Regions from separate parts of the Mesobacillus jeotgali genome, predicted to be linked through region 1. Evidence: riboswitches for the same ligand, from Rfam matches in the RefSeq annotation. Region 1 holds a riboswitch; each other region holds the start of a gene.
The links. A riboswitch is a leader RNA that binds a small molecule or an ion and turns the genes downstream of it on or off. The one in region 1 is predicted to bind thiamine pyrophosphate.
Positions count from the first base shown of each region.

Region 1 (3,110 bases):
CTGACCTCGCCTTCCTTTTTTGTATTGTAGGCCCAATGGTTAGTAGGTCCATGTCCATTCCCGATATCCAGCGGATTGGCAATGGCAGCCTGGATGAACTCCTTCGCCACAGAAACTGATTCATGGACCGAAGCTCCTTTCGCGAGCTGTGCCGTGACTGCAGCTGAAAAAGTACAGCCTGTTCCATGGGTGTTCTTCGTCCCAATCCTTGGAGTGGAGAAGTACGTAAAATCCGTTCCGTCAAAAAGGACATCAACAGATTGTACTGTTTCCTCATCATGACCGCCTTTTATAACGATATTTTTAGCTCCGAGCTCATGGATCCGTTTAGCCGCCTCCTTTTTTTCACCAATCGTCCTGATAGACATACCTGTCAGCACCTCGGCCTCAGGAATGTTCGGAGTGATGATAAGACAGAGCGGAAGCAAATGTTCTTTGAGGGCCGAAACAGCCTGCTGCTGAAGCAATGAAGCTCCTCCCTTCGCAATCATGACCGGATCGATTACGACTCTTTCCAAGCTCAACTCTCTAATCTTTCCCGCGACCGCTTCGATGATTTTCTCGTTAAAAAGCATCCCAGTTTTCAAGGCATCGGTCCCAATGTCCTCGCCAACAGACTGGATTTGCCTTGCCACAGCTTCTGCCGTCAACGGATAAACTCCCTGAACGCCAAGAGTGTTTTGCGCTGTTACTGCTGTCAGCGCGGACATTCCGTATACACCCAGCTCCTGGAACGTCTTCAGGTCTGCCTGGATTCCGGCCCCCCCGCCGCTGTCCGACCCTGCGATTGTCAGTGCTTTTTTCATAATCATTTACCTCCTTTTATTAGGCTCTTTTCTAAACTTTGTTGCTATTGACCGCAAAATAGTAATGAATGAACTATGTTTCTATGAAAGTTGACTCTAATAATGAGAAAAGAGCAACAAACTTAATACCGACCTGCAAATTAGCTTTATATTACGTTAAAATCGGCTTTAGGATTTTAACAAAAATCTTTACGAAAACAACCTTTTATCAAAAGAACTTTTATTGTAGATTTCCTCAGCATCCAAGTGGTAAAGCTGGTTCAAGAACTCTACTTGAAAACTTCCCGGTCCATGCATGGCGCTTTTGTCTGCGGCAACTTCCGCTGCTACTCCATAAATGATCACTGCAACAGCTGCTGCTTTCAGAAAATCCTTTTCAACTGCTGTAAATGCCCCGATTACCGAAGTCAGCAGGCATCCGGTACCGGTTACCTTCGTAAGGATTGGGTGTCCATTACTGACTACAAACGTAGACTTCCCGTCTGTGATAACGTCTTCCTTCCCTGTCAGTGCTACAATCGTGTTCAATTTTTGCGCTGCGGATTCAGCCAGCTCGATTACATCCCCATCTGAATCTCCTGCGTCAACACCGCGTATGCTCCAGGTTTCACCGGCAACATTCGCTATTTCCGCAGCATTTCCCCTGATAATCGAAATCTCTAATTCTTCCATCAGCCTTCTCGCAGTTTCGGTCCGATAAGCAGTCGCCCCCGCGCCGACCGGATCAAGTATGACCGGAACTCCCTGCTCATTTGCCGCTTTACCGGCAATCAGCATCGACTCAACGACTTCCGGCCGCAACGTTCCGATATTCAGCACAAGGCTCCCCGCCATGCCTGCCATTTCAGCGACTTCCTCATGTGCAAAGGCCATCACCGGGGATGCGCCCAAAGCCAGCAGTCCATTAGCGGTAAAATTGGTGACCACTACATTGGTGATATTATGGACGAGCGGATTCTCCCTCCTTACTCTTTCTAGCAAGCCAGCAATCTCTCTTTTTTCCATCCTGATTCCTCCTTAAAAAATAAAAAGCCAGATCCGTAAATGGACCTGGCTTAAAAGCAAAGTAAGAAAACTTCTCTCACACTACTTTCCTACGCTGGTATTACCCAGATCAGGTCCGAAGGGTTAAAAGACTTAGCGTCTTCCTCTCAGCCCGCAGCAGGGCACCCCTAGTAGTAAATCGAATATTCAATTATCTTAATCCTAGTCTTAACTTTTATATATGTAAAGTGAAAAGTTCATTTTCTGTCTTTTTTTAGTTCTTTCTTGATTTCTTCCAGAAGCTTGAGTTGCGAACCTGCCCATCTGTTATTCTTGCAGCCAGTTTTTGCAATGTGATCGTGATGGACCAGAGAGACTATATCAGGACAATGATGACACGATATCAATCATCTTTCTTTTTTCCCTCGGCAAGATCATCAAACGGAGTATAGGTATTGCTTGGCAGCTTCCCGGAAGTGATGATTCTATAAATCGAATAAAACACAACAAACAGTACAATAGCCGTGAACACATAACCCATATTCCCCAGCCTCCTTTTCCATACATTATACATGTAAAAAATGGAATTTTCATTCTTTTTCAAATGGTGTTTCAGACGTTCTGTGCTAATATGAAAATATACATACAAATGGGAGATGAAAGACAATGAAAAATGAGATTATCGAAAGATTTACCTCTTATGTAAAAGTTGATACTCAATCAAATGAAAACAGTGAAACCACTCCTTCGACGGAAGGCCAGCTCACTCTTGCCAATATGCTGGTCGAGGAGTTGAAATCAATCGGTATGGAGGAAGTCAGTATTGACGAAAATGGTTATGTGATGGCCACACTTCCTGCCAATACGGAAAAAGATGTACCTACAATCGGCTTTCTGGCTCATGTCGATACAGCAACTGATTTTACCGGCAAAAATGTTAATCCGCAGATTGTGGAAAACTTCGAGGGCAACCAGATTATCCTGAATGATGAACAGAATATCATCCTGTCGCCTGCTGATTTTCCAGAACTCCCTCAATATAAAGGACATACTCTGATCACCACTGACGGAACCACGCTGCTTGGTGCTGACAATAAAGCCGGAATCGCCGAAATCATGACAGCAATGGCTTATTTGATCAAGCACCCGGAAATCAAACATGGCAGGATCCGTGTCGCTTTCACGCCAGATGAGGAAATCGGAAGAGGACCTCATAAATTCGATGTCGAGGCGTTCAATGCAAAATACGCCTATACCGTCGATGGTGGTCCGCTTGGCGAGCTGGAGTATGAAAGCTTTAACGCAGCCAGCGCCAAGGTG
Region 1 covers NZ_CP109811.1:940,264-943,373, reverse strand. Annotated here, with positions in the region: gene thiD (bifunctional hydroxymethylpyrimidine kinase/phosphomethylpyrimidine kinase) at 1-812, opposite strand, end outside; gene thiM (hydroxyethylthiazole kinase) at 996-1,811, opposite strand; TPP riboswitch at 1,881-1,990, opposite strand; gene FOF60_RS04685 (DUF3951 domain-containing protein) at 2,194-2,331, opposite strand; gene pepT (peptidase T) at 2,457-3,110, shown strand, end outside.

Region 2 (3,110 bases), 1.4 Mb from region 1:
GCAGCTTTACCGCTTGAATACCAGACAGAACAAAATAGGATGAATATCCTCGGCTTCTGGGTCTTCCTTGGAGCAGAAATCGTGCTGTTCGCTACCCTTTTCGGAGTGTATGGAGTGCTCGGTGAAAGATATGCAGGCGGTCCTACACAAAAAGATATTTTTATTGTAAGAGATGTCATGATCCAGACTTTCCTGCTGCTGACAAGCAGTTTTACAATGGGAATCTCGATCTTCGAAATGCGCAGAAGCAATATTAAAGGCATGCTGATGTGGCTCGTATTCACATTATTGCTGGGCGGCGGCTTCCTGTTCATGGAGGTTCGCGAGTTTATCCATTATGTCCATGAAGGTGCTACGATGCAGACAAGTGCGTTCCTATCCAGCTTCTTCGTTCTGCTTGGAACACACGGTTTGCACGTTACAATCGGGATTGGCTGGGCTATCCTGCTGATCATCCAGATATTGCAGCGAGGATTAACACCTGTTACAGCCCGCAAAGCATTTATCTTCGGACTGTACTGGCACTTCCTTGACGTCGTCTGGATCTTCATCTTCACATTTGTTTATTTACAAGGGTTGGTGATGTAAAATGGATAAGCATTCTAAAGGCTTCCCAATCAGTCATGTCATCGGATTCTTCATGTCACTAGTCCTGACATTCGGAGCAGCATGGATTGCCCTTCAGAGCTCACTCTCAATGAAGGCAGTCATGTGGATCATCGGAACACTGGCAGTTATCCAGGCCGGAATCCAGCTATACATGTTCATGCACATCAATGAAGGCGATGATAAAGTAACCAATAATATCAATATCATTTATTCAGCTTTTATCGCAGTTGTCATAGTTGCAGGATCCATCTGGGTCATGACTTCTGGACACTCGCATTAAAATGAAATGAAACCAGGCATCCTCTCAGGGGTGACCTGGTTTTTTTGTGGGCTCATTTTGAATAATTGATGCTGATTCAGACAATTTTCGGTTGAGGCAGCTGGATTTTGTCCGAACATGCTCTTACTTCGGACAATCTTTGCTTGGGCCAACGAGATTTTGTCCGAACATGCCCCTACTTCGGACAACTTTTGCTTAGGCGGCCGGGATTTTGTCCCAACCTTACTCTACTTCAAACAACCTTCACTTTTCATTAATGAACTAAATTTTAGCCATCTCGCCTTTGCGTCCTTTGATTAAACGCAATCGTGGCAGTTTGCCTTCTTTCTTGAATAGTGAGAACATCGCGAAGTTAAATGCTGCCAGAAACAGTGATAATACTGCATGCTGGAATCCGTGTGACATCAATGCCAGGAATCCGCTTACAAGACAATACAATCCAACGATTAAATAAAAATACATAAGAAGTTTTCCCACTTCTCATTCCCCCACTTTTTCGTATGTAATTTTAATATTAACAGAATTTATAAACAAATGTCACATAATGTTCACAATTAGCACCAAATTTTTTCACAATTTATTTTTCCTTAATAGCTTGACTCTTCAACAGCCAAGCTATTATGATTACAGATGAAATCTAAATATCCGTATTTTACCACTAGGGGTGCCTTTGATTTAAGGCTGAGATTAAAGTGAAACTTTGAGACCCTTGGAACCTGATCTGGTTTATACCAGCGTAGGAAAGTGGAATTTGGGACATTTTTTGTTGTGCCAATAAAACCACTTTCTTTGGAAAGTGGTTTTTTTATTGGGCTAAACAGGAAGAGGAGGAGATTTTTATGAAGAGTTTTACTGAGGAGTTAAAGAGACAGGCTGATCCAATCTGGCGGGCAAATTTTGATCACCCATTTGTACAGGGAATTGCAAATGGTAATTTAGCAATGGAATCCTTTCGCTATTATGTTTTACAGGATTCCTATTACCTTTCCCATTTTGCCAGGATACAGGCAATCGCAGCGTCAAGAGCAGCTGATTTGTTCACCACTTCGAGAATGGCAGCCCATTCCATGGGGACTTATGAGGCTGAACTTGGTTTGCATGAAAATTTTCTAAAGCAACTGGAAGTAACAAAACAAGAACTAGCGGAGTTTAACCCCTCTCCTACTGCCTATGCTTACACTTCCCATCTTTATCGAGTTGCTGCTTCAGGAAGCCTGGCTGAAATCATCGCAGCCATCCTACCATGCTACTGGATTTACCATGAAATTGGACAATTGTTTAAGGGATCCACCCCCAATGTCCAAATTTATCAAGAATGGATTGCAGCATATGGAGGAGAATGGTTCAGTGAACTTGTAAATGAGCAGCTAAACAGGCTTGATCAGCTTGCAGTGGAAGCGTCAAATATAGAAAAAGAAAAAATGAAACTGCATTTTATCATAAGCAGCCAGTATGAATTCATGTTTTGGGACATGGCATACAATCAAGAAAAATGGCCTATTGAATTGTAAAAGCGAACATAAAAAACAACGGGATCCTTCCCGTTGTTTTAATTCAGGGTGCAAACAGGTCACTTCATGCTGTTGTTTTTTGCCTAAAAGGAAGGCTTCGACAAGGAGCAATTGCCGACTTGTGCCTGCAGCCTTGGTTCATAGTAGCTTAAACTGGCAAGAAAGTAACAGGTTTCTGGAAAGTGATGCTCCAGAAAGCGGAGATTTGTTTTATTCAAAAGTGTATTGGCCTTATACTTTTCCACCATCTTTCTAATATAATGATCCATTTCCAGCGTCGTCTTTCCTACTTCATAGATGAATTCCTGCTGACGGGCAAAGCCTGGCTGTTTTACCCGAAGATAATTTTTCAAATGGTGATTCTGGACAATGTAAAGCTGAAATCTTCGTTTGTACTCCTGCGTTACTATGTTGGCTTCGACTTCAATTGGATCGAGGAGATTTTCAAAAAGTACCGCGTGGCCAAGCTGGTCTTCAAGCCAAAGGTCCATCACCTGTGTAACGGACAACCGTACTGGTTCTTGGCCTTGTACCAGATAGCTCAATATCCGTAAATACTCCTGATTTTCACTTAATGTACCGTTTAAATAGGTTGGTGACAAGTTAAGGTTAACTTTGTTATCAATTCGTAATGATTGCAGTGTACCTTCAAAATCATAATAGCTTTTAGCAACCTGCCATGCTTTTCTTGAAAAATCAATCATTTGACT
Region 2 covers NZ_CP109811.1:2,341,430-2,344,539, reverse strand. Annotated here, with positions in the region: gene qoxC (cytochrome aa3 quinol oxidase subunit III) at 1-588, shown strand, start outside; gene qoxD (cytochrome aa3 quinol oxidase subunit IV) at 590-889, shown strand; gene FOF60_RS11930 (hypothetical protein) at 1,151-1,366, opposite strand; TPP riboswitch at 1,540-1,649, shown strand; gene tenA (thiaminase II) at 1,729-2,400, shown strand; gene FOF60_RS11920 (DUF2935 domain-containing protein) at 2,484-3,110, opposite strand, start outside.
Region 2: linked by a shared signal. The riboswitch ahead of tenA (thiaminase II) and the one ahead of thiM (hydroxyethylthiazole kinase) in region 1 are both predicted to bind thiamine pyrophosphate.

Region 3 (3,110 bases), 210 kb from region 1:
ATTACAGGAGATGCAGCTTGTGCGGTCATCGTCTCTGAAACTGAGAAAAAGCATCAAGTAAGACCGGAGAAAAGCAAAGTTAAAAATATGGCAGACAACCGCTCTCTTGAATATTTAGATTAAAGTAGAAGAGACCCCGCCTTTGCCGGCGGGGTCTTCTTGTTCAGGTTATATGTCAGATTTCGATTCTTGTCAAAGGCAGCAGCATAATGAAAGACGTCTTGTCAGGTTCTGATGAACAGGCAAGTATGCCTTTATGCTTTTCGATTATTTCCCTGCAGACGAACAACCCAAGTCCGGTTCCAAGTGTTTTGGTCGTGACGAATGGCTCAAAGATGGTTTTTAGCAAATGGTCGGGTATGATTGGCCCATTATTCGAAATTTCTATTTTGATATGGGTATCATTCACGAAAAATCCTTTGATTTCAATCTGTGGGTCATCACGGTATTGGCTCAATACGTCAATGGCATTAAAGATGATGTTGATGAGGACCTGCCTGATTTCATCAGCATAGCCGTACAAATCCATATCCTCTGCTACCTCTTTGATCACGCGGACATTCGTGTCAAGGATGCTGGGATATAGGAAATTTAAAACCTCATCAATCATTTTATTTAAAGAGAAATGTGTCTTTTCTTTTCCAATCAGCTCTTTTTTTGACAGCAGCAAGAATTGTGAAATTCGGAAATTCAGCTGCTCAAGCTCGCTTGAGATGATATCGAGATACTTCATATCTTGGTGTTCAGATCTCAAGAGCTGGATGAAGCCCTGAATAGAAGTCAACGGATTGCGGAATTCATGGATGAAGCTAGACGTCATTTGCCCAAGCAATGTCAGCCTGTCTTTATGCGTTGAATCGATGAACTGGTTCTTTTCCTCGATAATCTTGTTTTTCTGTTCATTATAATAGGATACAGCGTAATATAAAAAGGTATCGAAACAGTAATTGATCGAGTTGATGGCCTCTTGCATTTCTGTCCATTCCATATTCATTTTATGAAGATGTTTATATAAAACGGAGCGTCCGGAATTGACATTATAGACAAAATCGCCAATGTTAATGTCAGCACGAACCCGTTCTTCTCCGACCATGAAAGCAAGCTCCTGAATATGTTCTTCCAATTCTTCGCTTGTCCTAGAAAACACCGAGAGAATGACTGCATACATTCTCTCAGCGTTCTTGCTTATTTTCTCTTTATATGGATCATCTTCTGAGACGATTATTTTTTCCGTCCAGTCAGCTATCAGGTTTTCTTTTTCACTAGTCAGGAAGCTAAGCAATCGGTTATCCGTAATTGGCAGCATTTCATTAAGTCCCCCAGTTTTTCATTTCGGTATTAAAGATTCGAGGAAAAACCCGAAATCCCTTTGTCGAATATTAAGAACATGCGCTGAATCACGTCGAATAGCTAAAATCGTGACAAAAGACCGACTTTTTTAGCAACAATGAAAGAGTTTTGTCTATTGTTCCATCGACATTAATTGGGAAGTGCAGAGTCTGCTGACAGGTTCTACTTGTTATTGAATGGCAGAAGTAGTATATTCATAGTGTAGAAACTAAATAATAACCACAAGGGGAGCTGCGTAAAGTAGCTGAGAGTGAGCGGCCGAGTTCTTACCCTTTGAACCTGTTAGTTAATGCTAGCGAAGGAATGTGGATGCGATAGGAAAGCAATCTTGGGAATCCTATATCGATCCCCACGATTGCTTTTTTTGTTTCTGAAGCAGAAAAGGCGTGGTAGAAACGGACCTCATTCTGAAAAGAAGGAGGAACATAACATGAAACAAAAACAAACTCTCTTTTTAGTGGAAATAGCCGTATTTTCCGCACTGGCTTATTTGCTTGATTTATTTTCCGGATTTTTATTTTCAAGAATCTGGCCCCAGGGAGGATCAGTGTCGATTGCGATGGTGCCTGTATTCCTGATGGCGTTCCGCTGGGGAATAAAAGGCGGCGCAATAACCGGGCTGCTGCTCGGACTTTTGCAATTCATCCTTGGCTTCTCGCAAATATACCACCCTGTACAGGGATTCATTGATTATGTGGTTGCATTTACTGTACTGGGAGCTGCCGGTATTTTTGCGAGGCAGATCAAGGAAAATATCCAGAATGGAAATAAGACAAAGTGGATTGGTTTGATCATCGCCGGTACCTTTATTGGAAGCTTGCTTCGCTTTATCGCTCATTTCTTTTCGGGCTGGATCTTTTTTGGAGTCTGGGCGCCAGAAGGACAGCCAGCGTGGCTTTATTCAATAATCTATAACGGTACCTATATGATTCCGAGCATGATCTTAAGTGCCATTATCATTATTCTGGTCATCGGCTACGCACCATCGAGAATGGTTAAGTCGACACCTGTAAGCAATAAAATGTAGCAGATGGGGGAGCTGAAAAGCTCTCCTATTTTTTATGCGCACTTTATACCTATAAGGGTATATGATGAAAATGAAGTGATTGTGGGTGAAAATATTGTCAATTATATGGAGTTTGCAATAAATATACGTTGCAAGCGTAATCTTAGTGATTTATGTCACAGTGTATCTCGCCGTCAACTGGTTAAATAAAGATAATCATTCTCATTTAGAAAAAAGAATCATCAAAGAGTTTTATCATAACTATTAAACTAAAAAAAGGTGATGGCTATGCTGGGAAAATTAAAGACTGGTGAAAAAGGCCGGATCATGAATATTGCAAGTGCTGACAAATTTGTCAGAAGAAGATTGCTTGATTTGGGAATAGCAGAAGGCTCTGAAGTGTGCGTAAAATGCATACTGCCTTTTGGCGGCCCAGTCATGGTTGAATCCTGCGGGCAATGCATCGGTATCCGCCGCAAAGAAGCCCTAAGGATTGAAGTGGAGCGAGTATGATGAATATTGCGCTCATTGGCAATCCAAACACTGGAAAAACATCATTGTTTAATAACTTAACAGGTTCCTATGAATATGTCGGCAACTGGAGCGGGGTAACGGTCGAAAAGAAAGTTGGATTACTTAAAAATGGCAGGGACCAGCTTATTGACCTTCCCGGGGTGTATACCCTCAATCCACTTTCTAAAGATGAAGGTGTTGTAACGAATTTCTTCCTGAATGAACCATTCGAAAAACTTCT
Region 3 covers NZ_CP109811.1:1,147,082-1,150,191, forward strand. Annotated here, with positions in the region: gene FOF60_RS05715 (dicarboxylate/amino acid:cation symporter) at 1-123, shown strand, start outside; gene FOF60_RS05720 (histidine kinase N-terminal domain-containing protein) at 176-1,306, opposite strand; TPP riboswitch at 1,565-1,671, shown strand; gene thiT (energy-coupled thiamine transporter ThiT) at 1,781-2,377, shown strand; gene FOF60_RS05730 (FeoA family protein) at 2,645-2,869, shown strand; gene feoB (ferrous iron transport protein B) at 2,869-3,110, shown strand, end outside.
Region 3: linked by a shared signal. The riboswitch ahead of thiT (energy-coupled thiamine transporter ThiT) and the one ahead of thiM (hydroxyethylthiazole kinase) in region 1 are both predicted to bind thiamine pyrophosphate.